Regions from separate parts of the Acinetobacter equi genome, predicted to be linked through region 2. Evidence: predicted binding sites of a transcription regulator. Region 2 holds the regulator's gene; each other region holds the start of a gene.

Region 1 (8,437 bases), 940 kb from region 2:
TTAAGTAATAATGTTTCTGAATTAAACCGCCGTGTTGATGATGTTGAAAAAACTTCTTATCGTGGTATCGCAGTAGCATTAGCAACACAACAACAAATTCCTAATATTGGTGCAGGTCAATTTGCTGTATTTGGTGGCGCTGGTCATTATAAAGGTGAAAGTGCTGGTGCTGTAGGTGTTGCAAGTGTATTTGCAGATGGTCGTACTTCTGTAAGTGCTGCTGTAGGTTTCTCTGGCGGTAATGAAGTTGGTGGTCGTCTAGGTGTTGCTTACGTATTTGGCGGTAAATAATATTTACAGTTAATGTGTAAAAATCCTCACTTTTGTGAGGATTTTTTTTGGGAAATAAAATTAATAAAATAATGTGATCTATTTTATATAATAATTTAAATAAGATAATTAGTTTGATTTTTTTGTGGTGGTGATTTATATGAAATATTTTCTAAATAATGATGTGTTCTAATTTTATTTAATATGCTTAAAGAGCAAGTGATTGTTGATATAGATTGTAAATAAAATCTAATGATATTTGGATTTTGAAGTATTAAAAATAAAAATATGATTAACTTAAATTACATTTTATTTTTATTTAAGTTATTGATAATTAATTAAATACTTTTCATGTTAAAAAAATATAATGTTAAGTTTAATTAAAAAATAAATCAAATTTAGATTGATTTAATGAGTGCTGTTTGATTATTATTTGCCAAACCACCAAAAAGGTCGACTTTGAAGAGAATCTAAATAATAAATAAAGAGTCCTTTTAAAATCGCTGATTTACATTTTAGTTGAGTAAGTCAGTATTTATATAAAAAATTGGAGTGATTTATGAAGGTTCAGCAGACAGTGTTGGCAATAAGTTTAGGGCTTATTACTTTTTCTTTACAAGCAGCAGTTGTGGTTCAAACTGCAAATCCAGTACAAGTAACCGAAGGTCTACATAATAAAAATATTATTTATAATCCTGTGGTTGGTGCTAATAATGTTGCAAATTTAGTACAAGCTCCTGTGTATGGTGAGCTAGCTACAGCAAATTCAACAACCACTGTTCAGTATTATGCAAATAACTATTTACCAACATTAGCAAATATTAATACAACTGATGGTACTCGCTGGATTGGTATTGATTTGGGCTCACAGCAATTAGTTGCAACAGGTCAGCAAGGTAATAATATTAAATATGATGTTTTTAGATATACGGGTCCAAATGGGACTGATGTATATCGTTTTCAAAATCCGATCACAGGTGAATATACGGGTTACTTTGTAAAAGATGGAAATAATTTAGTTCCATATACTGGCAGTGTTGATGCTAGTACTTTACAAAAAGGTGGTCAGATTGATGGTAGAACAGGTGCAACTGCAGTCACAGGCTATGAAAACAAAGTAGTTAATGGTGAGCATGTACTTTATGGATATCAAGGAACAAGCTTAACTTCTAATGGTGGAGTTGATGGTTATATTACAAATCCAGATGGATCATTAACACGAGTATCTGGTGATTTTGTTAATGGTGCAAATACAGTTACTGATGTGCGTTATGTACAATCTGGTATTTTAGCAAATACAGGTACTTACCTTGCAGGTCAAGCATTAGATCCATCTAAAAATATTTATGGTGTTAGTGCTCGAGACAATGATAATGTCGTAATGATGACTGGTAATGGTGTTGCATTAGCAGATTTATCGAACAAAGGTGTTTTACAAACTGACGGTAGTGTTGTGGATCGTAAGTTAGTCAGTAGTACACTCGGTGGTGTTCAAAAAACACGTGAGTATACGATCAATGGTAAAACTATCATTGAAATTTATAATGATGATGCTGGTCGTGAATTAGCATCTAAGTATTATGAAGTTGCTACGAATGGTTCATTGACTGCTTATTCTGGTACAACTCCAACAGCAGGTACGCATATTCGTACAGGTACAGGAGAATATACTGAAGGTGTTTATGATATTGCAAAAGTCCATAATACTGTAACTAATAAAAATGTTACTTATAAAGAGTCAGTACAAACTGTAAATCAACAAGTTGTTCAGGCTGCGATTACTAATCCAGATGGTTCTACGACAATTCTTAATCAGCAGTTTAATCAAAATCCTATTAAAACGACTGAACAATACGTATCAACTGGTATAATTGGTACAAATGAAGATAAGTCAAACAAATATGGTTTGGAAGTTGTAAAAACTGATGGTGATAAAAAAGAGTCAACAGAAGTTACTGCTTCAGGAATTACAACAACAGGTGTTATTAATGCCGCGGACTACCAAATTGGTGGTGTAAGTATTGTTGAAAATATTAATAAAGAAGTAGGAAATGCTACGAAGCAATTGGATAATAAAATTGCAGAAGTTGATCAACGTTTAACACAGTTTAATACAACAGCTACACAATTAAATAATCGTATGGATGAAGTTGAGAAGACTTCATATCGTGGTGTTGCAATTGCTTTAGCTGCGCAGCAACAAATTCCAAATATTGGAGCTGGGCAATTTGCAGTTTTTGGTGGTGCTGGTCATTATAAAGGTGAAAGTGCTGGTGCTGTCGGTATTGCGAATGTGTTTGCCGATGGGCGTACATCTTTTAGTGCTGCTGTAGGTTTTGCAGGTGGTAATGAAGTTGGCGGTCGTTTAGGTGTTTCTTATGTATTTGGTGGTAAGTAATACTGAAGTATAAAGCATAAAAAAATCCCCACATTTTGTGGGGATTTCTATATTATAAATGAGATAACAAAAGAATAAGTAAATATTAAATAAGGTGTAAGAATATATAATAATACTTGATATATCACTAATATATGATGTTTGGTTTTTAATAAATTTTGAATAAAAATAAGAGGTTATTTTTTATGGTTGACTATTTGGAGAAAAAAAATGCTCAAATTTCTGTTAATCAAGAAGAATTAAAAAAGCTTTATAGAATGATTATTGAAATGAATGAAAAACTCAAAAATATTCAAAATGAAAATGAAGAGATTTATCGACTGCTTTTACAAAAAAGATATAAAAGACAGTAAGTTAAATAAATGTGATCTATTTTCAAACACATGGGTTTAATTTTAATTGCAGACTATTTTATCTTAATTCATAAAATTGTAATAATTAAAAGTAATGATATGTCATAGAAAATAGATTAGATCTTTTTTTGAAGAAATATAATTTGTAATGTTTCAAAATAAAGTAATAATGAAAAATTATTTTATATAAAATTATTTATTTGAAACTTATTGATTTTTTACTCAATGTTTAAGCATTAAGTAGTTAAATTGATAAGAAGTAGAAGGAAATACTTTATTAAGCGTGCAATTGTCATATAATTGTCATAATTAAATTGAACAATAAGTGGATTCGTTATCCTCTTTTTTTGCTTGCATGAATTCTAATCAAAACCCAGTTGATTCAGCGCATCAGTCGACCGAAATGAAGTCGACAAATGTTCATGTGCCAACGCCAAAGTTTTTTCTTCCAGTGTTTCTTACACTGATTTTCTCTACGTTAATCTATATAGGTATTCAATTATCTAGTGATTTAGCACATGTACCAGCATTAAGTTTGTATTCTTTAGTATTATTAGGAACAGCTTTATTTATTGCTCTTGGTTTTGAGTTTGTAAATGGTTTCCATGACACTGCAAATGCTGTAGCTACGGTTATTTATACAAATGCATTATCTGCTCCTGTTGCTGTGATGTGGGCAGGATTTTGTAATTTTATTGGGGTAATGGTTGCTAGTGGTGCTGTTGCTTACGGTATTATTGCATTATTGCCTGTAGAGCTGATTATGGGGGTTGGTTCAGGTGATGGCTCTGGCTTTGCAATGGTTTTTGCAATGCTTATAGCTGCAATTCTGTGGAATTTAGGAACTTGGTTTCTAGGAATTCCAGCTTCAAGTTCACATACCTTAATAGGTTCGATCTTAGGCGTCGGAATTATGAATTACATTTTGCATTCAGATTTGGGTGCATCAGGTGTTGACCTAGAACAAGTGATTAAAGTTGGTAAGGCATTATTGTTTTCTCCTTTAATTGGTTTTGCTTTTGCTGCTGTTTTATTTCTTTTAGTGAAAAAAATATTTAAGAAACAATTAGAGCTTTTTAAGCCACCTGAAGGGAATAAGCCACCACCACCATTAATTCGTGCGATTTTGATTTTTACTTGTACGGGTGTAAGTTTTGCACATGGTTCAAATGATGGTCAAAAGGGTATGGGACTAATCATGTTAATTCTGATTGGTATTGTGCCACTTGCTTATTCATTAAATAAAAATCTAGATCAACAGCACTTGCAGACTTTTGAGAGTCTATCTGCGCAAACCGCGACGATTATTTATCCGAAGCATGAAGAAATGCCAGATCCTCAAGCAAGAGATATCATCACTAAATATATTCAAACTAAGGACATTACACCAGAAGTTGTTCCTGCTTTAGCAAGCTTGACTCAGCATGTAGGTGATAAAATTGGTCATTATGGTGATTTGAAAAATATTCCTGAGCATGAAGTTTCAAATTTACGTAATGATATGTACTTAAGTGTTACAGCTTTTAAGCGTTTAGATAAAGCAGAGCAATTGCCTGCAATGTCTAAGGATGATGTAAAAGTTGTGAAGGAGTATCGTAATAGCTTAGATTCATTCCTTCAATATATTCCAACATGGGTTAAAGTTGCGACAGCGCTTGCTCTAGGCTTGGGTACAATGGTAGGTTGGAAGCGTATTGTAGTGACAGTGGGGGAACGTATTGGTAAGCAACATATGACTTATGGTCAAGGTATGTCAGCTGAACTAGTTGCGATGTCTACTATCGCTGCTGCTGATGGTTTCGGTATGCCTGTCTCAACAACACATGTTTTAAACTCTGCTGTTGCCGGTACGATGGTTGCAAATAAATCTGGTTTAAATTTACAGATGGTTAAAACAATTTTGTCTGCTTGGATTTTCACATTGCCAGCAACAATTTGTTTATCTGGTGTTTTATATTGGTTACTGCTAAAAGTTTTCTAATGTTGAAATTTAATGCTTAGATGTTAAAAAACGCTGCAATCGCAGCGTTTTTTATGCTGTAGAATTTTATTTTTTTGTAGAAAATAAATTCTTTAAGGGGAGTTTTTCATTAGCAAAACCATAAAGTGCTGCAAAAGGTAATGCAGTTCTTGCTAAATATGCTACACGCCACAAACCACCATGATTTGCACCACTCATCATAAGTTCGAGAGGATGATTAAGTTTTGTTTGAGGGTGCGCGACTGATTTTGAATTACGTAAATCATGAATCCAAAGAGCAGCCATTAACGCATTTGTGGTTTCTGGTTTGAATGCCTCTACATCAAATAGAGATGCACCATTAAATGCAGCTTTAAGTAGAGGGTTTTTAGTAACAGAATGTGTTGTTGTTGAAGGTGCGATATTGATGCTTACCGTTTGACCTTCTGCACGTGCAAGTATTGCGCGCCATTGTTGTAAGCGTTTTGCAAGCGCATAATTAGGTCCTTGTTCTACAACTAAGCAATCTGCTATACCATACGATTTTTGGTCATTTGATTGAATAAGTGCATCATTATTTTCATTAAAGAAATGTTTGAAACTTACTGTTGAAATACTCTTTGTTAATAATTTATTTAGTGCTGAGCGGTTTTTGAATTTTTCATGTGCTGAGGAAATGACTTCTTCAGGTACAGCATATACATCAGTAGGTGTACACATAAACATGAGGCTAGTATTTACTTTGTGCTGGCTTATATATTCCATAATAGCGTCCATTGCCAATGCGACACGGACATGTTTTTCACCATCTAAATAAGCAATTGCAGCAAGATCTAAATGATTTGGATTTTCTAATAGCCAATGAGCGATATCTTGTGTTTGTGTTAAAAGATTAGCACCTAACTTGGTTTTTAATGTTGCCATATCAGTTATATGATTTACATTTTCTTTTGAAGGTGCATAAAGTGTGGCATTACCATTTTGAATTGTTGTGAGAATTTTTTCCCATACTCGTTCATTTTGTAAGTCTACAGCGACAATATTTGCTTTCCATTTTGAAAGCCAGGTGAGTGGCCCTGCTTCAGATGCAGCGCCAAATAAAACCATTGTTCGATCAGATAAATCAAGCCATTCAGGATGTGCAATGACTTCACGTAAAGCATCTGCATGGCTAGGTTCAATCGTACCCAAATTTTCCCAAATTTGGATTTGTGTAAGTAACTCACTTCCTTGTAAATTTTTACCTTGATATGGAACGTACCATTCAGGTTGTTTGTCATTTTTACCAGTAAATTTAAAAGTATGTAAAGCATTGTGAGGAAGCGTCATGACATCGGAAAAGGAATGTTTATTTTGATTGTGATAGAAATCAAAAGATTGATGAGCCTTTGTTAATCCATTTTTAGCAATTTCTAAGGTGTATTTGCTATCTTTAATGCCATGTTTAACCAGCGCTTTAAAGTATTTGGGATATTGCTTACGCCAGTTTTTTTCATTTTTTATTTCTAAACTTATTGCAGGATCAATATTAGCTAATGCCGCAGCTATAATATCTTTTCCCATTTGTGATGTGCTGGCTTTATTCGTTTTTGAATGAATAGGAAACTGTAAGCCTTCTAAAGATGATGTCATTGCAAAATAGCTCGTCTACAAATGTAATTAATGTACAGATGTATACATTATCGCTACAAACTTTAGAAATGCGGTGGCAATAGATACCAACTTTTATAAGAGGTGTTTCAAAATTTGTAATTATGATCAATCAATAATATAGTCTAATTGTAATTATTTGATCGTATTTTAAAAGGGCTTTGAAATTAAAGCCCTGAGTTTTGAAATATTTAGAAAGGAAGTTGAGAAAGTGCTTTAAAGAAATGAGGCAGAACCTTTGGTTCAATTAAAATTGTTATTATAACTCCATAAGCAGCCCCCCATAAGTGAGCACTGTGGTTGATATTTGAATTTCCTTTTTTACCAGACCAAATACTATAAGCAACGTATAAAATAGCAAAAATAATGGCAGGCACTGGAATGAAGAAAACAAAAATAAGTTTCCAAGGCTGAAAAAGAATATATGCAAATAAAACGGCAGAAACAGCGCCTGAAGCTCCTAGACTTGCCCATTGAGTATCATTTTTATGTTTTAAATAACTGGGTAAAATCGCAAAAATAAGCCCACCTAAATAAAAAAGTACAAAGCCCATGTCATAGGCATACTGACGGTAGAAACTTTCAATAATGCTTCCAAAGAAGAAAAGGGTGAACATATTAAAGAGTAAATGCATACCATCGGCATGAATAAAGCCATGAGTAATAAAACGATCATATTGGCCTTTTTGCATTGCCGGTGGCCAAAATATTAAACGATTCATTAAGCGCTGATTTGAAAAGGCTAAAAATGAAATAATAACTGTAATAATGATAATCGTTACAGTATGGTTAAAAGGTAAATCAAGCATAAGTAGGAAATCATAAAATTATATTCATGTGTCCAATAATGCCATTAATTTGATGATAGTTTTCAAACTTTATAATTAATTCCAACAAATTTAGTTGATTTTTTTTTATATAGACGCATCTTCAGTTAGAATAGGAACTTCAGATTGAGGAAAATTTGTTATGTCGACTGAAAACACCAGCACTGCAGTTGCAGGAGAAATTCCTAACTTACTCATTACACCAACTGCACAAGAGTATTTGAAAGATTTATTGGAAAAACAGAATACACCAGGTATTGGTGTTCGTGTTTTTGTTGAAAATCCAGGTACGCCACGTGCTGAATGTTGTATGGCCTACAGTGCTCCAGACGAAGTAGTACCTACTGACTATAAACAAGATTATCCAGATTTTCCTGCATTTATTGATTCACCATCAATTCCATATTTGTTGGATGCAGTGATTGATTACAACAAAGATCGTTTTGGTGGTCAGTTAACATTCCGTGCACCAAACTCTAAAGTGCCACGTGTAGGACCAGATGCATCTATTGAAGAACGTATTACTTATGTTCTGCAATCAGAAATTAATCCAGGTCTGGCTGGACATGGTGGAAATTGTGCATTAGTTGAAGTACTTGATGATCCTGAACATGGTCTAACTGCTGTACTTAAATTTGGTGGTGGTTGTCAAGGGTGTTCTGCCATTGATGTTACGTTGAAACAGGGTGTTGAAACTACGCTTCAACAGCATATTCCTGAATTAAAACGTGTGGTTGATCAAACTGATCATAGTCAAGCAGATGGTGCATACTTTAAATAATTCGATATTTTTAATGATCAAAATAGCCTCTTTTAAGAGGCTATTTTTTTGTTATAAATTTTATTACATAGATCACTCATAAATAATAATGAGAATAGTTATTATTATCTATTGCATTATTCTTATTAATATATAAAATGTGCGTCAAAATTTAAACAAAGTTTTCAATTGGGGTTGGGGCTAAGCATCTTATGAATA
Region 2 (8,437 bases):
GCTAAAGGATTCGTTTTAAAGCAGGATTAGTAAAATATAACTATGATAATATCAGTCTTAACTGATCTAAATATAATATGACAAGAAGATGACTGTTCCTGCATTTAACTTCGGATTATTGATAGAAGCTGAAGAGCTTGTACCACATCTAGGCAATGACAAATTACGTATTGTTGATTTAAGTCGTCGTTCAGTTTATGAACAATTACATATTCCACATGCAATTCATGTTCAACCGAAACTACTTGTTAGACAAGAGGAAAATGCTTCTGGTTTTTTGCCTGATGAAGAAGGTTTAGAACAGCTCATTCGTTATTTAAATATTTCATCTGAGCATCATGTTGTTGTTTATGATGATGAAGGTGGGGCATGGGCAGGACGTTTAATTTGGAATTTACATTGTCTTGGTTTTAAAAATACCAGTCTTTTAAATGGTGGTATTCATGCATGGTTAGGTGCAGGTTTATCGACATCATCTGATATTGAAAAGATTGAACCTGTAGAAAATCTATTTCAAATCCAATTTGATTTTAGCCATAGAGTTGAATATAGCGCTTTACTAGAAAAGGTGAATAATCAAGAGATTCAAGTCTGGGATTGTCGAACTGAAGAAGAATATACAGGGCAGCGTTTAGCAGCGAGAAGAGGCGGACATATTCCAAATGCACGACATTTTGAATGGAGTACTGCCCTTAATCGTCAAAATCATTTAAAATTGCATCCTTTGGAACGTACTCAGCAACGTTTGGAACAACTTGGTTTTGATTTAAGCCAACCTGTTGTGGTGTATTGTCAATCACATCATAGATCGGGTTTGGCCTATATATTAGGACGTTTATTGGGTTGGGAAATTCAAGCGTATGATGGTGCGTGGAGTGAATGGGGCAATCGCCTCGATAGTCCTATCATTACAGGGGAGCTGCCATCTTGAGCATTGCATCACATTTAAAAAAACAGATTTTTATTAAAGCTCAAAATATTGTGCCACAACATCAATTGTCACGTGTCGTGGGAAAACTTGCAGCGAGTGAAAATCCGATCGTAAAAAATGTGGTTATTTCTGCGTTTAAAGCACAATATGGCATTGATATGTCAATTGCTGAGCAAGGCAATGCATTAAAATTTAAATCATTTAATGAGTTTTTTACACGTTCATTAAAAGATGGTGTTCGTGAAATTGATACGAATCCGAAAAGTATTGTTTCCCCTGCTGATGGTGCAATTTCTCAAATTGGTCAAATTGAAGATGGTGAAGTTTTTCAAGCCAAAGGTCAAAGTTTTACAGTAGATAATTTGATTGCAGATCCACAATTGGCTGCACCATTTAAAAATGGTCAATTTGCAACTGTGTATTTATCTCCGAAAGATTATCATCGTGTGCATATGCCATTTTCGGGTACTTTAACTGAAACATTGTATGTACCCGGTGAGCTTTTTTCAGTGAATCAAACAACTGCTGAAAATATTCCTGGTTTATTTGCACGTAATGAACGTATGGTTTGTCTATTTGATACAGAAATTGGACGAATGGCAGTTGTTCTTGTTGGTGCGATGATTGTGGCAGGAATTGAAACAGTCGCAACTGGTAAAGTAAAACCAACAGGGCGCTTGGAAGTTGAACAGCATAATTTATATCTAGAAAAAGGTGCTGAATTAGGTCGTTTTTATTTAGGTTCTACAGCTGTCGTTTTATTTGAAGAAAATAAAATGCAGTGGGATGAAGCATTTAAAGCAACATCTGCTGTGGAAATGGGTAAAGCTTTAGGTCATCTTCTCTAAAAAATAATAGCTATTTATATGAAAAAAGCACCTTAAGGTGCTTTTTTAATTTTGGGATGCAATGTCGTACAGACGATCTTTCGGGAAAACAGCTTTAAATGTAGAACCCTGATTTTCTTTAGATTCGACTTCTAAATGGGCATTGTGTTGCATGAGAACATGTTTCACAATTGCAAGCCCTAAACCAGTACCGCCTGTTTGTCGGCTACGTGCACTATCTACACGATAAAAACGTTCTGTTAAGCGAGGTAAGTGTTTGGTGTTAATTCCAATGCCTGTATCTTCAACGGTAAAGTAGCCATAATTGCCATCATCATGCCAGCCGATAGTAATTGTTCCACCTTTGGGTGTGTATTTTATGGCATTAGTAATGAGATTACTAAAGGCACTAGCAAGTTCCATATCAGAACCAATTAAATCGCAATGGCTATCAATATCTAAATTTAATGTATGCCCATAATCTACATTGTAGGCTTGAGCATCATCAAATAATTGATTCATTAAACTAGGCATTTCAATGATTTGATTTTTTGCAATACTTTTTTCATTTTCTAAACGAGATAGCAAAAGTAAGTCATTGACTAAGGCATTCATTCGACGTGTTTGAGATTGCATTTGATCAAATGCTCGTTTCCACCGAGGATTGATATCTTCTTGATCTGTAAATGTTTCAATATAACCACTTAATACAGTCAGTGGCGTACGTAATTCATGTGAAATATTATCGACAAAGTCTTTGCGCATTTGTTCAAGAACATGCATCCGTGTTACATCATGAGCAACCAATAAACGGCTTTCGCCACCAAAACATGTCATTTTGATTTGGACATAATGCTCATCAGATGTTGATGATTTAATTTTTAAACCATCTGGAAATTGATCGAGATGGTTAAAATATTCAATGAATGTGGGTTGGCGTAAAATGGTTAAAATGTTACGTCCACGATCCTGAGTTTGAATTCCTAATAAGCGTTCAGCAGCAAGGTTCCACCATTCAATTTGATGATCATCATCAATAAGTACAACAGCTTCATCCAAGGCAACAAGTGATGATTGTGCACGATCAATGAGTTCAACCATTTCAGACTGAACAATACGTTCTTGGCGTTGTGAACGATATACATTAAATAGTAATGCACCCCAAATACCATTTAAATTTGGAGGAACATCATAAGGACGGTTTGAAATCCAATCGTTTACTAAATATAAAGAACGAAGTTGTAAGACAAAAAAGGTTGCAAATGCAATGAATAAACATATGCCGAGATAACCCACTCCAAAACCAATTAATGTTGCAATGATAATAAATAATGCAAGTAATTTAAGATCTTGTTTTGCAAAGTCCCAAAGACTGCTATAACGTGTTTTTTTATGCTCACGTGCAATATCTGGTGTTGGATAGGGTTCGTACATAAAAAAGATTTAACCTAGTGCAACATCTGCTCGAGTAGAAAAACGATAGCCTGTACCTCGTACCGTTTGAACATAGCGGTCAGCACCAAATGGTTCTAGTACTTTACGAAGGCGTCGAATATGAACATCAATTGTACGATCTTCAATATACACATTACCACCCCATACTTGGTCAAGTAATTGGGCACGTGTATAAGCACGTTCTGGATGTGTCATAAAGAAAGCAAGTAAACGATATTCTGTTGGTCCCATTTCTAATATATTTGGACCGAAACTGACGCGTTGACTTACTGGATCTAGGATTAGACCATTCGCATCAATTGATTTTTCGCCACTGAGTGCATTTGAACGACGAAGTACCGCTTTAATACGTGAAACTAATTCACGTGTTGAAAATGGTTTAGTCATGTAATCATCGGCACCCGCATCGAGTCCTTGAACTTTATGATCTTCTTCGCCACGTGCTGTAAGCATAATGACAGGAATTTCAGCTAAAGTTTCATCACGTTTGAGGCGACGACATAAGTCTACACCGCTTACGCCTCCTGGCATCATCCAATCTAAAAGAATAAGAGCAGGTCGTTGATCGACAATCATTTGATGTGCTTGTCTTGCATCTTCAGCTTGTAAGCAATGAAAGCCCGCCATATCGAGTGAGGTATGGATCATTTCCCGAATTGGGAGTTCGTCATCGACGATTAATATATAGTCATCTTTCACAACGCAATCCCCTATATTGTTAACGGTGAGCCGTTTATATTTATGACAGGCTTATTACAAAGATTTATTATGACAATATCATTGCAAAAGGTACATAATTCTAAAAAATTGCAAAAAATTGTGACAAATGGAAGAAACAGAGAGAAATGAATAAATTTAAATAGATACTGTTATAGTGATTAAATTAAAAAAAACGATAATTTTATATTATAAATATTTCAAATTAAGATCTGATTAATATGTTAATTATCAAGAAATATAGACATTGATTGTAGGGACAAACTAAGCATGTAAAATGCTAACGTAATGTGATGTTCATCGTTTATATTAAGGATAAATAATGAAAAGCTTTAAACATAAAGTTGCTGCAATTACAGGTGCAGGTTCAGGTATCGGTCAGCAATTGGCTGTTCTTTTAGCAAAGGAAGGGTGCCATTTATCTTTAAGTGATGTGAATGAAAAAGGACTGATTGAAACTTTAAAATTACTTAAAGAAAGTAACGTTCGGGTAACGATTCAAAAGGTTAATGTTGCTCAATTAGATGAGGTTAAACAATGGGCACAGCAAACCGTGCAAGACCATGGTTTTGTGAATATTATTTTTAATAATGCTGGGGTTGCATTGGCATCTACGGTTGAAGGTGCAAGTTATGAAGAATTAGAGTGGATTGTAAATATTAACTTCTGGGGTGTTGTTCATGGCACAAAAGAATTTTTACCTCTGATTAAGCAAACAGGTGATGGTCATATTATTAATATTTCTAGTTTATTTGGCTTAACAGCTCAACCTACTCAATCTGCTTATAACGCAACTAAATTTGCTGTACGTGGTTTTACTGAATCATTACGTCAAGAATTGGATTTAGAAAATTGTGGTGTTAGTGCTTTATGCGTACATCCTGGTGGAATTCGTACTAATATTGCAAATTCTGCACGTTCTAATGATAGTTTGGTAACGTTAGGCATGAATCATAAACAATCAACACAATCATTTAATAAATTATTACGCTGTCCACCAGAAACAGCAGCACGGCAAATTCTTCAGGCTATTCAAAAAAATAAACGCCGTTTATTAATTGGTCATGATGCAAAAGTACTGGATTTAATACAACGTATTTTACCCGCTAGCTATCAAAAGATTATTGAGTTCGCAGTACGCACAGGAAAAAAATAAAACGCTTATTTAATTGTTAAGGAATGAATCAAAGTCTCTCCCTAGATAAAGGGAGAGAAAAATAAAAGAGAATTACTTTTTAGCTTTATGTTTATGAGGCTTCTGCAATTCGTTGCTTAGCAATCACATATTGGTTTTCTGGACGGTTTAACCCTAAATTTTCACGTAAGGTTTTTCCTTCATATGCGGTACGGAATAAACCGCGACGTTGGAGTTCAGGCACAATCAATTCAACAAAGTCATTTAGACCAGCAGGTGTGGATGGAGGTAAAACATTAAACCCATCGGCTGCTTCATTTTCAAACCAAACTTGTAGTTGATCTACGACTTGTTCAGGTGTACCAATAAGTGTCCAATGCCCTCGTGCAGAAGCAATAAATTCATAGAGCTGGCGAATGGTAAAATGATGCTTTCTTGCGATATCAATCATCATTTGTTGGCGACTAGAAAAATTAATTTGATTATCTTGAAGCTGAGGAAAAGGAGCATCTAGGTCATAAGTTGATAAATCAATTTCACCAGATAAACCTGAAAGTAAGCCTAAGCCAACATCTGGATGAATTAAACTATTGAGTAAAGCATATTTTTCTTTAGCTTCTTCTTCTGTTTTTGCGACGAATACAGAAACTCCAGGCATAATTTTTAAATCATCTGCATGGCGACCATATTTAACTAAACGTGTTTTTACATCTTTATAAAAGGCTTGAGCATCTTCTAAATTTTGTTGAGCTGTAAAAATGACTTCAGCATATTTTGCAGCAAGCTCACGACCATCTTCAGATTGTCCTGCTTGCACAATGACAGGATAACCTTGAGGTGGGCGAGGGACATTTAAAGAACCTTGAACATTGAAAAATTTTCCATGATGTAAAGGCTCATGGTTTTTACTTAAATCGTAGAATTGACCTGATGTTTTATCATAAGTAAAAGCATCATCTTCCCATGAATCCCATAATTTTTGTACGACTTCAATAAATTCATCAGCACGTTCATAACGTAATTTGGGGTCAGGATGTGGTTGATTACCAAAATTACGAGCCGTACTTGATGCAATAGTCGTCACAACATTCCATGCCGAACGACCTTTGCTAATATGATCTAATGAAGCATATTTACGTGCCAAAATATATGGATCTTCATATGTCGTTGATGCTGTAGCAATAAACCCAATGTGCTGTGTCACTGCTGAAATTGCTGCAAATAAAGTTACAGGTTCAAAGCCTGCAACTTTGTCACTATAACCAATACCTGTGGTATTTTTACTTGAACCATGGCTCCAGTTCACAGATAGACCATCTGCAAGGAAATAGGCATCGAATAAGCCTTTTTCTGCTGTTTTGGCTAATTCAATAGCGTAGTCGATACTTAAGTGATCTTGTGGGCGTGATTCAGGATGTCGCCAGCCTGCAATGTGTTGCGATGTTGTTGGAATAAAAGCCCCAAGTTTAATTTGACGTTTTGACATGTTAGAAATCCTTATTTTTTATATCGCTTTTGATTTTGAGTAGTTATAGCAATAAAAAAAATGAGAGAAAAATAAGATAAAAATAAAACCTTATAAGAATTATGGGATTAGGATGAAATATAAATTTAAAAATCTTTTTGATGTAAAATGACATCACTATTTATAATTTTAGAGATAATATCTCTTTTAAATATTAATTGTAAAAAAGTTATGTTGTAAATAAAAAGTGAATATATTTTACAGCATAAATAAAAAACCTAGTAAGAAAATCCTGAGAATTTTATGAAGATAAAAAAGCATATATTAGCACTTAGTATTTTATTTGTTTTTATAAATGAACCTATAGTAGCATCTCAAAATATTATATCTGAGCAAGACCAAAACATAATTATTGATACAGAAATAGAAGATAATGAATCTCTGGAATATGAGTATTTAAGATCTGAAATTGAACGTTTATATCCTCAGTATATTAAATATGAAGAAGATTCAGAGTATCTGCGATATGTTAGTGAATATAAGACTAGGAATGTAGAGGGTTTATATTTATTTTATGCTCAAAATGCTTTAAATGAATATCAGTTGGAAATAGCTCAAAGAAAAATACGAAAACTAGCTCCTAAAACTTCTAAATTGGATGCAAAATTATATCAAGATATTAAAAATATATATGATCAATTAGATAAAATAGAAAGTAATATAAAAGCATATCTTCCTTTTGCCCAAGCTATTTTAAATACAATAGAAATAGATCAGCCATATCCAATTTTATCTGAATCAGAAGAAAGAATATATGGAAAAGGTTTACGTAGAATGTATGCTGATTTTAAAGAAATGCAGGATGAGTTAGAGCAACTTAATCAAAAAATTGATCATTATGCTGATCAGTTGGATCAATTTAGTTATATTGATTCAAAAAAAATAGTAAAAGAGCATGCCAATAACGTGATGCAGCTTAATGTAAGTAGTTTAAGAATAGGACAGCTTTTATCTACGTTCTTAAAAGCAGACGATATTTATAAATATACAATAATTGTAATAGATGAAGAAAATGAATCACAGCAAAGAGTAGAAAAGTTAAAAAAATATGCTAACACATCAATAAATATAGAAAAAGTTAAAAATCTCATAGCCTCTATTCCTGTAGAGAAAAATAATTTTGAAGATGGTATAGAGAAATATGATACAAATTTAGACAAATTACATTCGAATGCGAGTCGATGTGGACCTCTATGGAGAGGTGAAGAACCTGATTCTTATGATTTGAAATATATGGAGATGAGCAAAGAGGAATATTTGAGTTTATGCGAATTAACGAAAAAAAATGTACATGAAGTTCTTACAGATAAAGTATTTCTAGAGCCAGTTCCTTTTAAAGCTATAGAAATTAATGATCTTTATTATTTAGCTGATTTTAAGAGTTATGGAAATGACATTTATTATACTAATGAAGAAACTAATGCATTATATCGCTTGAATTTGGATACGGCTAAAAGCGAGATTATTATTCAAAAGCAACTTGAAGAAGATGATTCAGGTTGTACACATAATATGTGTAGAGGTGTTGGAGCAATAGATGTTGTTTTGAGTCATGATCGAAAATATGCATATGTTGCATCTTTGGATTATGATCAGGTTGCAGTGATTGATTTGCAGAAAAAAGAAATTATTCAAACTTATCAGGTTGAACGTTATCCACGAAAATTATTATTAGATGAAAAAGGTGAATATTTATTTGTATATAATGGTGTTTCAAACAGTATCTCACGTATTCATTTAAAATCTCATGAGATTAAAACTGCCGTTTTACCTGTAGCATATCAGCAGCATTTTTGTAGAACAATTGACATGGAATTTAGTGAGGAAACAAACTATTTAAAAATTCT
Region 3 (8,437 bases), 970 kb from region 2:
GGTAAGAAATTAACAGAGGCACCTTGTACTCCACCATTTGTCGTCAATAAACTCCCATCATTCATTGGTTTACCATCTACCAATACAACGTATACGACGACCCATTCCACGAATGGATACAGTTTGATTTGTTCCACCCCCTGTACAAATACACCTGGTACATTTTTAAAGCGTCAGTGACATTACTATAAGATTTTTTTGCAAGTTCTTCTGCTGTAATTACAGAAATTGTTGCGGCTGCATCTGCAATATTTTGTTCATAACCACCCGCAGTCGTTACAACAATTGTATCCAACTGCATAATGATTCTGTTGAATTATCCGTATTCTGCTCATTTGCATATACGGAAATAGTCATTGCAGAAAGTACTGCTAAAGTGAGTGTACTTTTAAAAAATTGCTTATTCATAAGATGCTTAGCCCCAACCCAATTGAAAACTTTGTTTAAATTTTGACGCACATTTTATATATTAATAAGAATAATGCAATAGATAATAATAACTATTCTCATTATTATTTATGAGTGATCTATGTAATAAATTTATAACAAAAAATAGCCTCTTAAAGAGGCTATTTTGATCATTAAAAATATCGAATTATTTAAAGTATGCACCATCTGCTTGACTATGATCAGTTTGATCACCACACGTTTAATTCAGGAATATGCTGTTGAAGCGTAGTTTCAACACCCTGTTTTCAACGTAACATCAATGGCAGAACACCCTTGACAACCACCACCAAATTTAAGTACAGCAGTTAGACCATGTTCAGGATCATCAAGTACTTCAACTAATGCACAATTTCCACCATGTCCAGCCAGACCTGGATTAATTTCTGATTGCAGAACATAAGTAATACGTTCTTCAATAGATGCATCTGGTCCTACACGTGGCACTTTAGAGTTTGGTGCACGGAATGTTAACTGACCACCAAAACGATCTTTGTTGTAATCAATCACTGCATCCAACAAATATGGAATTGATGGTGAATCAATAAATGCAGGAAAATCTGGTAATCTTGTTTATAGTCAGTAGGTACTACTTCGTCTGGAGCACTGTAGGCCATACAACATTCAGCACGTGGCGTACCTGGATTTTCAACAAAAACACGAACACCAATACCTGGTGTATTCTGTTTTTCCAATAAATCTTTCAATACTCTTGTGCAGTTGGTGTAATGAGTAAGTTAGGAATTTCTCCTGCAACTGCAGTGCTGGTGTTTTCAGTCGACATAACAAATTTTCCTCAATCTGAAGTTCCTATTCTAACTGAAGATGCGTCTATATAAAAAAAAATCAACTAAATTTGTTGGAATTAATTATAAAGTTTGAAAACTATCATCAAATTAATGGCATTATTGGACACATGAATATAATTTTATGATTTCCTACTTATGCTTGATTTACCTTTTAACCATACTGTAACGATTATCATTATTACAGTTATTATTCATTTTTAGCCTTTTCAAATCAGCGCTTAATGATCGTTTAATATTTTGGCCACCGGCAATGCAAAAAGGCCAATATGATCGTTTTATTACTCATGGCTTTATTCATGCCGATGGTATGCATTTACTCTTTAATATGTTCACCCTTTTCTTCTTTGAAGCATTATTGAAAGTTTCTACCGTCAGTATGCCTATGACATGGGCTTTGTACTTTTTATTTAGGTGGGCCTTATTTTTGCGATTTTACCCAGTTATTTAAAACATAAAAATGATACTCAATGGGCAAGTCTAGGAGCTTCAGGCGCTGTTTCTGCCGTTTTATTTGCATATATTCTTTTTCAGCCTTGGAAACTTATTTTTGTTTCTTCATTCCAGTGCCTGCCATTATTTTTGCTATTTTATACGTTGCTTATAGTATTTGGTCTGGTAAAAAAGGAAATTCAAAATATCAACCACAGTGCTCACTTATGGGGGGCTGCTTATGGAGTTATAATAACAATTTTAATTGAACCAAAGGTTCTGCTCATTTCTTTAAAGCACTTTCTCAACTTCCTTTCTAATATTTCAAAACTCAGGGCTTTAATTTCAAAGCCCTTTAAAATACGATCAAATAATTACAATTAGACTATATTATTGATTGATCATAATTACAAATTTTGAAACACCTCTTATAAAAGTTGGTATCTATTGCCACCGCATTTCTAAAGTTTGTAGCGATAATGTATACATCTGTACATTAATTACATTTGTAGACGAGCTATTTTGCAATGACATCATCTTTAGAAGGCTTACAGTTTCCTATTCATTCAAAAACGAATAAAGCCAGCACATCACAAATGGGAAAAGATATTATAGCTGCGGCATTAGCTAATATTGATCCTGCAATAAGTTTAGAAATAAAAAATGAAAAAAACTGGCGTAAGCAATATCCCAAATACTTTAAAGCGCTGGTTAAACATGGCATTAAAGATAGCAAATACACCTTAGAAATTGCTAAAAATGGATTAACAAAGGCTCATCAATCTTTTGATTTCTATCACAATCAAAATAAACATTCCTTTTCCGATGTCATGACGCTTCCTCACAATGCTTTACATACTTTTAAATTTACTGGTAAAAATGACAAACAACCTGAATGGTACGTTCCATATCAAGGTAAAAATTTACAAGGAAGTGAGTTACTTACACAAATCCAAATTTGGGAAAATTTGGGTACGATTGAACCTAGCCATGCAGATGCTTTACGTGAAGTCATTGCACATCCTGAATGGCTTGATTTATCTGATCGAACAATGGTTTTATTTGGCGCTGCATCTGAAGCAGGGCCCTCACCTGGCTTTCAAAATGGAAAGCAAATATTGTCGCTGTAGACTTACAAAATGAACGAGTATGGGAAAAAATTCTCACAACAATTCAAAATGGTAATGCCACACTTTATGCACCTTCAAAAGAAAATGTAAATCATATAACTGATATGGCAACATTAAAAACCAAGTTAGGTGCTAATCTTTTAACACAAACACAAGATATCGCTCATTGGCTATTAGAAAATCCAAATCATTTAGATCTTGCTGCAATTGCTTATTTAGATGGTGAAAAACATGTCCGTGTCGCATTGGCAATGGACGCTATTATGGAATATATAAGCCAGCACAAAGTAAATACTAGCCTCATGTTTATGTGTACACCTACTGATGTATATGCTGTACCTGAAGAAGTCATTTCCTCAGCACATGAAAAATTCAAAAACCGCTCAGCACTAAATAAATTATTAACAAAGAGTATTTCAACAGTAAGTTTCAAACATTTCTTTAATGAAAATAATGATGCACTTATTCAATCAAATGACCAAAAATCGTATGGTATAGCAGATTGCTTAGTTGTAGAACAAGGACCTAATTATGCGCTTGCAAAACGCTTACAACAATGGCGCGCAATACTTGCACGTGCAGAAGGTCAAACGGTAAGCATCAATATCGCACCTTCAACAACAACACATTCTGTTACTAAAAACCCTCTACTTAAAGCTGCATTTAATGGTGCATCTCTATTTGATGTAGAGGCATTCAAACCAGAAACCACAAATGCGTTAATGGCTGCTCTTTGGATTCATGATTTACGTAATTCAAAATCAGTCGCGCACCTCAAACAAAACTTAATCATCCTCTCGAACTTATGATGAGTGGTGCAAATCATGGTGGTTTGTGGCGTGTAGCATATTTAGCAAGAACTGCATTACCTTTTGCAGCACTTTATGGTTTTGCTAATGAAAAACTCCCCTTAAAGAATTTATTTTCTACAAAAAAATAAAATTCTACAGCATAAAAAACGCTGCGATTGCAGCGTTTTTTAACATCTAAGCATTAAATTTCAACATTAGAAAACTTTTAGCAGTAACCAAATAAAAACACCAGATAAACAAATTGTTGCTGGCAATGTGAAAATCCAAGCAGACAAAATTGTTTTAACCATCTGTAAATTTAAACCAGATTTATTTGCAACCATCGTACCGGCAACAGCAGAGTTTAAAACATGTGTTGTTGAGACAGGCATACCGAAACCATCAGCAGCAGCGATAGTAGACATCGCAACTAGTTCAGCTGACATACCTTGACCATAAGTCATATGTTGCTTACCAATACGTTCCCCCACTGTCACTACAATACGCTTCCAACCTACCATTGTACCCAAGCCTAGAGCAAGCGCTGTCGCAACTTTAACCCATGTTGGAATATATTGAAGGAATGAATCTAAGCTATTACGATACTCCTTCACAACTTTACATCATCCTTAGACATTGCAGGCAATTGCTCTGCTTTATCTAAACGCTTAAAAGCTGTAACACTTAAGTACATATCATTACGTAAATTTGAAACTTCATGCTCAGGAATATTTTTCAATCACCATAATGACCAATTTTATCACCTACATGCTGAGTCAAGCTTGCTAAAGCAGGAACAACTTCTGGTGTAATGTCCTTAGTTTGAATATATTTAGTGATGATATCTCTTGCTTGAGGATCTGGCATTTCTTCATGCTTCGGATAAATAATCGTCGCGGTTTGCGCAGATAGACTCTCAAAAGTCTGCAAGTGCTGTTGATCTAGATTTTTATTTAATGAATAAGCAAGTGGCACAATACCAATCAGAATTAACATGATTAGTCCCATACCCTTTTGACCATCATTTGAACCATGTGCAAAACTTACACCCGTACAAGTAAAAATCAAAATCGCACGAATTAATGGTGGTGGTGGCTTATTCCCTTCAGGTGGCTTAAAAAGCTCTAATTGTTTCTTAAATATTTTTTTCACTAAAAGAAATAAACAGCAGCAAAAGCAAAACCAATTAAAGGAGAAAACAATAATGCCTTACCAACTTTAATCACTTGTTCTAGGTCAACACCTGATGCACCCAAATCTGAATGCAAAATGTAATTCATAATTCCGACGCCTAAGATCGAACCTATTAAGGTATGTGAACTTGAAGCTGGAATTCCTAGAAACCAAGTTCCTAAATTCCACAGAATTGCAGCTATAAGCATTGCAAAAAACCATTGCAAAGCCAGAGCCATCACCTGAACCAACCCCATAATCAGCTCTACAGGCAATAATGCAATAATACCGTAAGCAACAGCACCACTAGCAACCATTACCCCAATAAAATTACAAAATCCTGCCCACATCACAGCAACAGGAGCAGATAATGCATTTGTATAAATAACCGTAGCTACAGCATTTGCAGTGTCATGGAAACCATTTACAAACTCAAAACCAAGAGCAATAAATAAAGCTGTTCCTAATAATACTAAAGAATACAAACTTAATGCTGGTACATGTGCTAAATCACTAGATAATTGAATACCTATATAGATTAACGTAGAGAAAATCAGTGTAAGAAACACTGGAAGAAAAAACTTTGGCGTTGGCACATGAACATTTGTCGACTTCATTTCGGTCGACTGATGCGCTGAATCAACTGGGTTTTGATTAGAATTCATGCAAGCAAAAAAGAGGATAACGAATCCACTTATTGTTCAATTTAATTATGACAATTATATGACAATTGCACGCTTAATAAAGTATTTCCTTCTACTTCTTATCAATTTAACTACTTAATGCTTAAACATTGAGTAAAAAATCAATAAGTTTCAAATAAATAATTTTATATAAAATAATTTTTCATTATTACTTTATTTTGAAACATTACAAATTATATTCTTCAAAAAAGATCTAATCTATTTTCTATGACATATCATTACTTTTAATTATTACAATTTTATGAATTAAGATAAAATAGTCTGCAATTAAAATTAAACCCATGTTTTGAAAATAGATCACATTTATTTAACTTACTGTTTTATATCTTTTTTGTAAAAGCAGTCGATAAATCTCTTCATTTTCATTTTGAATATTTTGAGTTTTTCATTCATTTCAATAATCATTCTATAAAGCTTTTTAATTCTTCTTGATTAACAGAAATTTGAGCATTTTTTTCTCCAAATAGTCAACCATAAAAAATAACCTCTTATTTTTATTCAAAATTTATTAAAAACCAACATCATATATTAGTGATATATCAAGTATTATTATATATTCTTACACCTTATTTAATATTTACTTATTCTTTTGTTATCTCATTTATAATATAGAAATCCCACAAAATGTGGGGATTTTTTTATGCTTTATACTTCAGTATTACTTACCACCAAATACATAAACACCTAAACGACCGCCAACTTCATTACACCCTGCAAAACCTACAGCAGCACTAAAAGATGTACGCCCATCGGCAAACACATTCGCAATACCGACAGCACCAGCACTTTCACCTTTATAATGACCAGCACCACCAAAAACTGCAAATTGCCCAGCTCCAATATTTGGAATTTGTTGCTGCGCAGCTAAAGCAATTGCAACACCACGATATGAAGTCTTCTCAACTTCATCCATACGATTATTTAATTGTGTAGCTGTTGTATTAAACTGTGTTAAACGTGATCAACTTCTGCAATTTTATTATCCAATTGCTTCGTAGCATTTCCTACTTCTTTATTAATATTTTCAACAATACTTACACCACCAATTTGGTAGTCCGCGGCATTAATAACACCTGTTGTTGTAATTCCTGAAGCAGTAACTTCTGTTGACTCTTTTTTATCACCATCAGTTTTTACAACTTCCAAACCATATTTGTTTGACTTATCTTCATTTGTACCAATTATACCAGTTGATACGTATTGTTCAGTCGTTTTAATAGGATTTTGATTAAACTGCTGATTAAGAATTGTCGTAGAACCATCTGGATTAGTAATCGCAGCCTGAACAACTTGTTGATTTACAGTTTGTACTGACTCTTTATAAGTAACATTTTTATTAGTTACAGTATTATGGACTTTTGCAATATCATAAACACCTTCAGTATATTCTCCTGTACCTGTACGAATATGCGTACCTGCTGTTGGAGTTGTACCAGAATAAGCAGTCAATGAACCATTCGTAGCAACTTCATAATACTTAGATGCTAATTCACGACCAGCATCATCATTATAAATTTCAATGATAGTTTTACCATTGATCGTATACTCACGTGTTTTTTTGAACACCACCGAGTGTACTACTGACTAACTTACGATCCACAACACTACCGTCAGTTTTTGTAAAACACCTTTGTTCGATAAATCTGCTAATGCAACACCATTACCAGTCATCATTACGACATTATCATTGTCTCGAGCACTAACACCATAAATATTTTTAGATGGATCTAATGCTTGACCTGCAAGGTAAGTACCTGTATTTGCTAAAATACCAGATTGTACATAACGCACATCAGTAACTGTATTTGCACCATTAACAAAATCACCAGATACTCGTGTTAATGATCCATCTGGATTTGTAATATAACCATCAACTCCACCATTAGAAGTTAAGCTTGTTCCTTGATATCCATAAAGTACATGCTCACCATTAACTACTTTGTTTTCATAGCCTGTGACTGCAGTTGCACCTGTTCTACCATCAATCTGACCACCTTTTAAAGTACTAGCATCAACACTGCCAGTATATGGAACTAAATTATTTCCATCTTTTACAAAGTAACCCGTATATTCACCTGTGATCGGATTTTGAAAACGATATACATCAGTCCCATTTGGACCCGTATATCTAAAAACATCATATTTAATATATATTACCTTGCTGACCTGTTGCAACTAATTGCTGTGAGCCCAAATCAATACCAATCCAGCGAGTACCATCAGTTGTATTAATATTTAATGTTGGTAAATAGTTATTTGCATAATACTGAACAGTGGTTGTTGAATTTGCTGTAGCTAGCTCACCATACACAGGAGCTTGTACTAAAATTGCAACATTATTAGCACCAACCACAGGATTATAAATAATATTTTTATTATGTAGACCTTCGGTTACTTGTACTGGATTTGCAGTTTGAACCACAACTGCTGCTTGTAAAGAAAAGTAATAAGCCCTAAACTTATTGCCAACACTGTCTGCTGAACCTTCATAAATCACTCCAATTTTTTATATAAATACTGACTTACTCAACTAAAATGTAAATCAGCGATTTTAAAAGGACTCTTTATTTATTATTTAGATTCTCTTCAAAGTCGACCTTTTTGGTGGTTTGGCAAATAATAATCAAACAGCACTCATTAAATCAATCTAAATTTGATTTATTTTAATTAAACTTAACATTATATTTTTTTAACATGAAAAGTATTTAATTAATTATCAATAACTTAAATAAAAATAAAATGTAATTTAAGTTAATCATATTTTTATTTTTAATACTTCAAAATCCAAATATCATTAGATTTTATTTACAATCTATATCAACAATCACTTGCTCTTTAAGCATATTAAATAAAATTAGAACACATCATTATTTAGAAAATATTTCATATAAATCACCACCACAAAAATCAAAAATATCTTATTTAAATTATTATATAAAATAGATCACATTATT

What was found. The regulator PhoB, encoded in region 2, activates phosphate uptake and scavenging genes when phosphate is short. The targets are predictions, from matches to a motif close to TGTCATNAANCTGTCATAA.
Region 1: AOY20_RS00115 (inorganic phosphate transporter) is a predicted target of PhoB. The motif match lies at 3,312-3,330, and genes of this name have one in related genera.
Region 3: AOY20_RS15225 (inorganic phosphate transporter) is a predicted target of PhoB. The motif match lies at 5,490-5,508, and genes of this name have one in related genera.

Annotation. Positions count from the first base shown of each region.
Region 1 covers NZ_CP012808.1:20,476-28,912, reverse strand. The annotation lists gene AOY20_RS00125 (YadA-like family protein) at 1-291, shown strand, start outside; gene AOY20_RS14880 (YadA C-terminal domain-containing protein) at 830-2,668, shown strand; gene AOY20_RS14705 (hypothetical protein) at 2,854-3,021, shown strand; gene AOY20_RS00115 (inorganic phosphate transporter) at 3,377-5,002, shown strand; gene AOY20_RS00110 (hypothetical protein) at 5,069-6,613, opposite strand; gene AOY20_RS00105 (rhomboid family intramembrane serine protease) at 6,823-7,440, opposite strand; gene nfuA (Fe-S biogenesis protein NfuA) at 7,601-8,239, shown strand; gene AOY20_RS00095 (TonB-dependent receptor domain-containing protein) at 8,431-8,437, shown strand, end outside.
Region 2 covers NZ_CP012808.1:957,752-966,188, forward strand. The annotation lists gene AOY20_RS04460 (sulfurtransferase) at 89-931, shown strand; gene asd (archaetidylserine decarboxylase) at 928-1,779, shown strand; gene phoR (phosphate regulon sensor histidine kinase PhoR) at 1,825-3,192, opposite strand; gene phoB (phosphate regulon transcriptional regulator PhoB) at 3,202-3,912, opposite strand; gene AOY20_RS04480 (SDR family NAD(P)-dependent oxidoreductase) at 4,253-5,086, shown strand; gene AOY20_RS04485 (LLM class flavin-dependent oxidoreductase) at 5,178-6,551, opposite strand; gene AOY20_RS04490 (YncE family protein) at 6,834-8,437, shown strand, end outside.
Region 3 covers NZ_CP012808.1:3,045,284-3,053,720, forward strand. The annotation lists gene AOY20_RS14335 (hypothetical protein) at 77-301, opposite strand; gene AOY20_RS15100 (hypothetical protein) at 277-408, opposite strand; partial or broken gene nfuA (Fe-S biogenesis protein NfuA) at 596-1,231, opposite strand; gene AOY20_RS15060 (hypothetical protein) at 1,564-1,704, shown strand; gene AOY20_RS14345 (rhomboid family intramembrane serine protease) at 1,668-2,069, shown strand; partial or broken gene AOY20_RS15205 (hypothetical protein) at 2,213-3,755, shown strand; gene AOY20_RS15210 (inorganic phosphate transporter) at 3,822-4,220, opposite strand; gene AOY20_RS15215 (hypothetical protein) at 4,217-4,345, opposite strand; gene AOY20_RS15220 (inorganic phosphate transporter) at 4,342-4,758, opposite strand; gene AOY20_RS15225 (inorganic phosphate transporter) at 4,758-5,444, opposite strand; gene AOY20_RS14360 (YadA-like family protein) at 6,142-6,396, opposite strand; gene AOY20_RS14365 (hypothetical protein) at 6,435-7,052, opposite strand; gene AOY20_RS14370 (hypothetical protein) at 7,068-7,658, opposite strand; gene AOY20_RS14375 (hypothetical protein) at 7,627-7,980, opposite strand.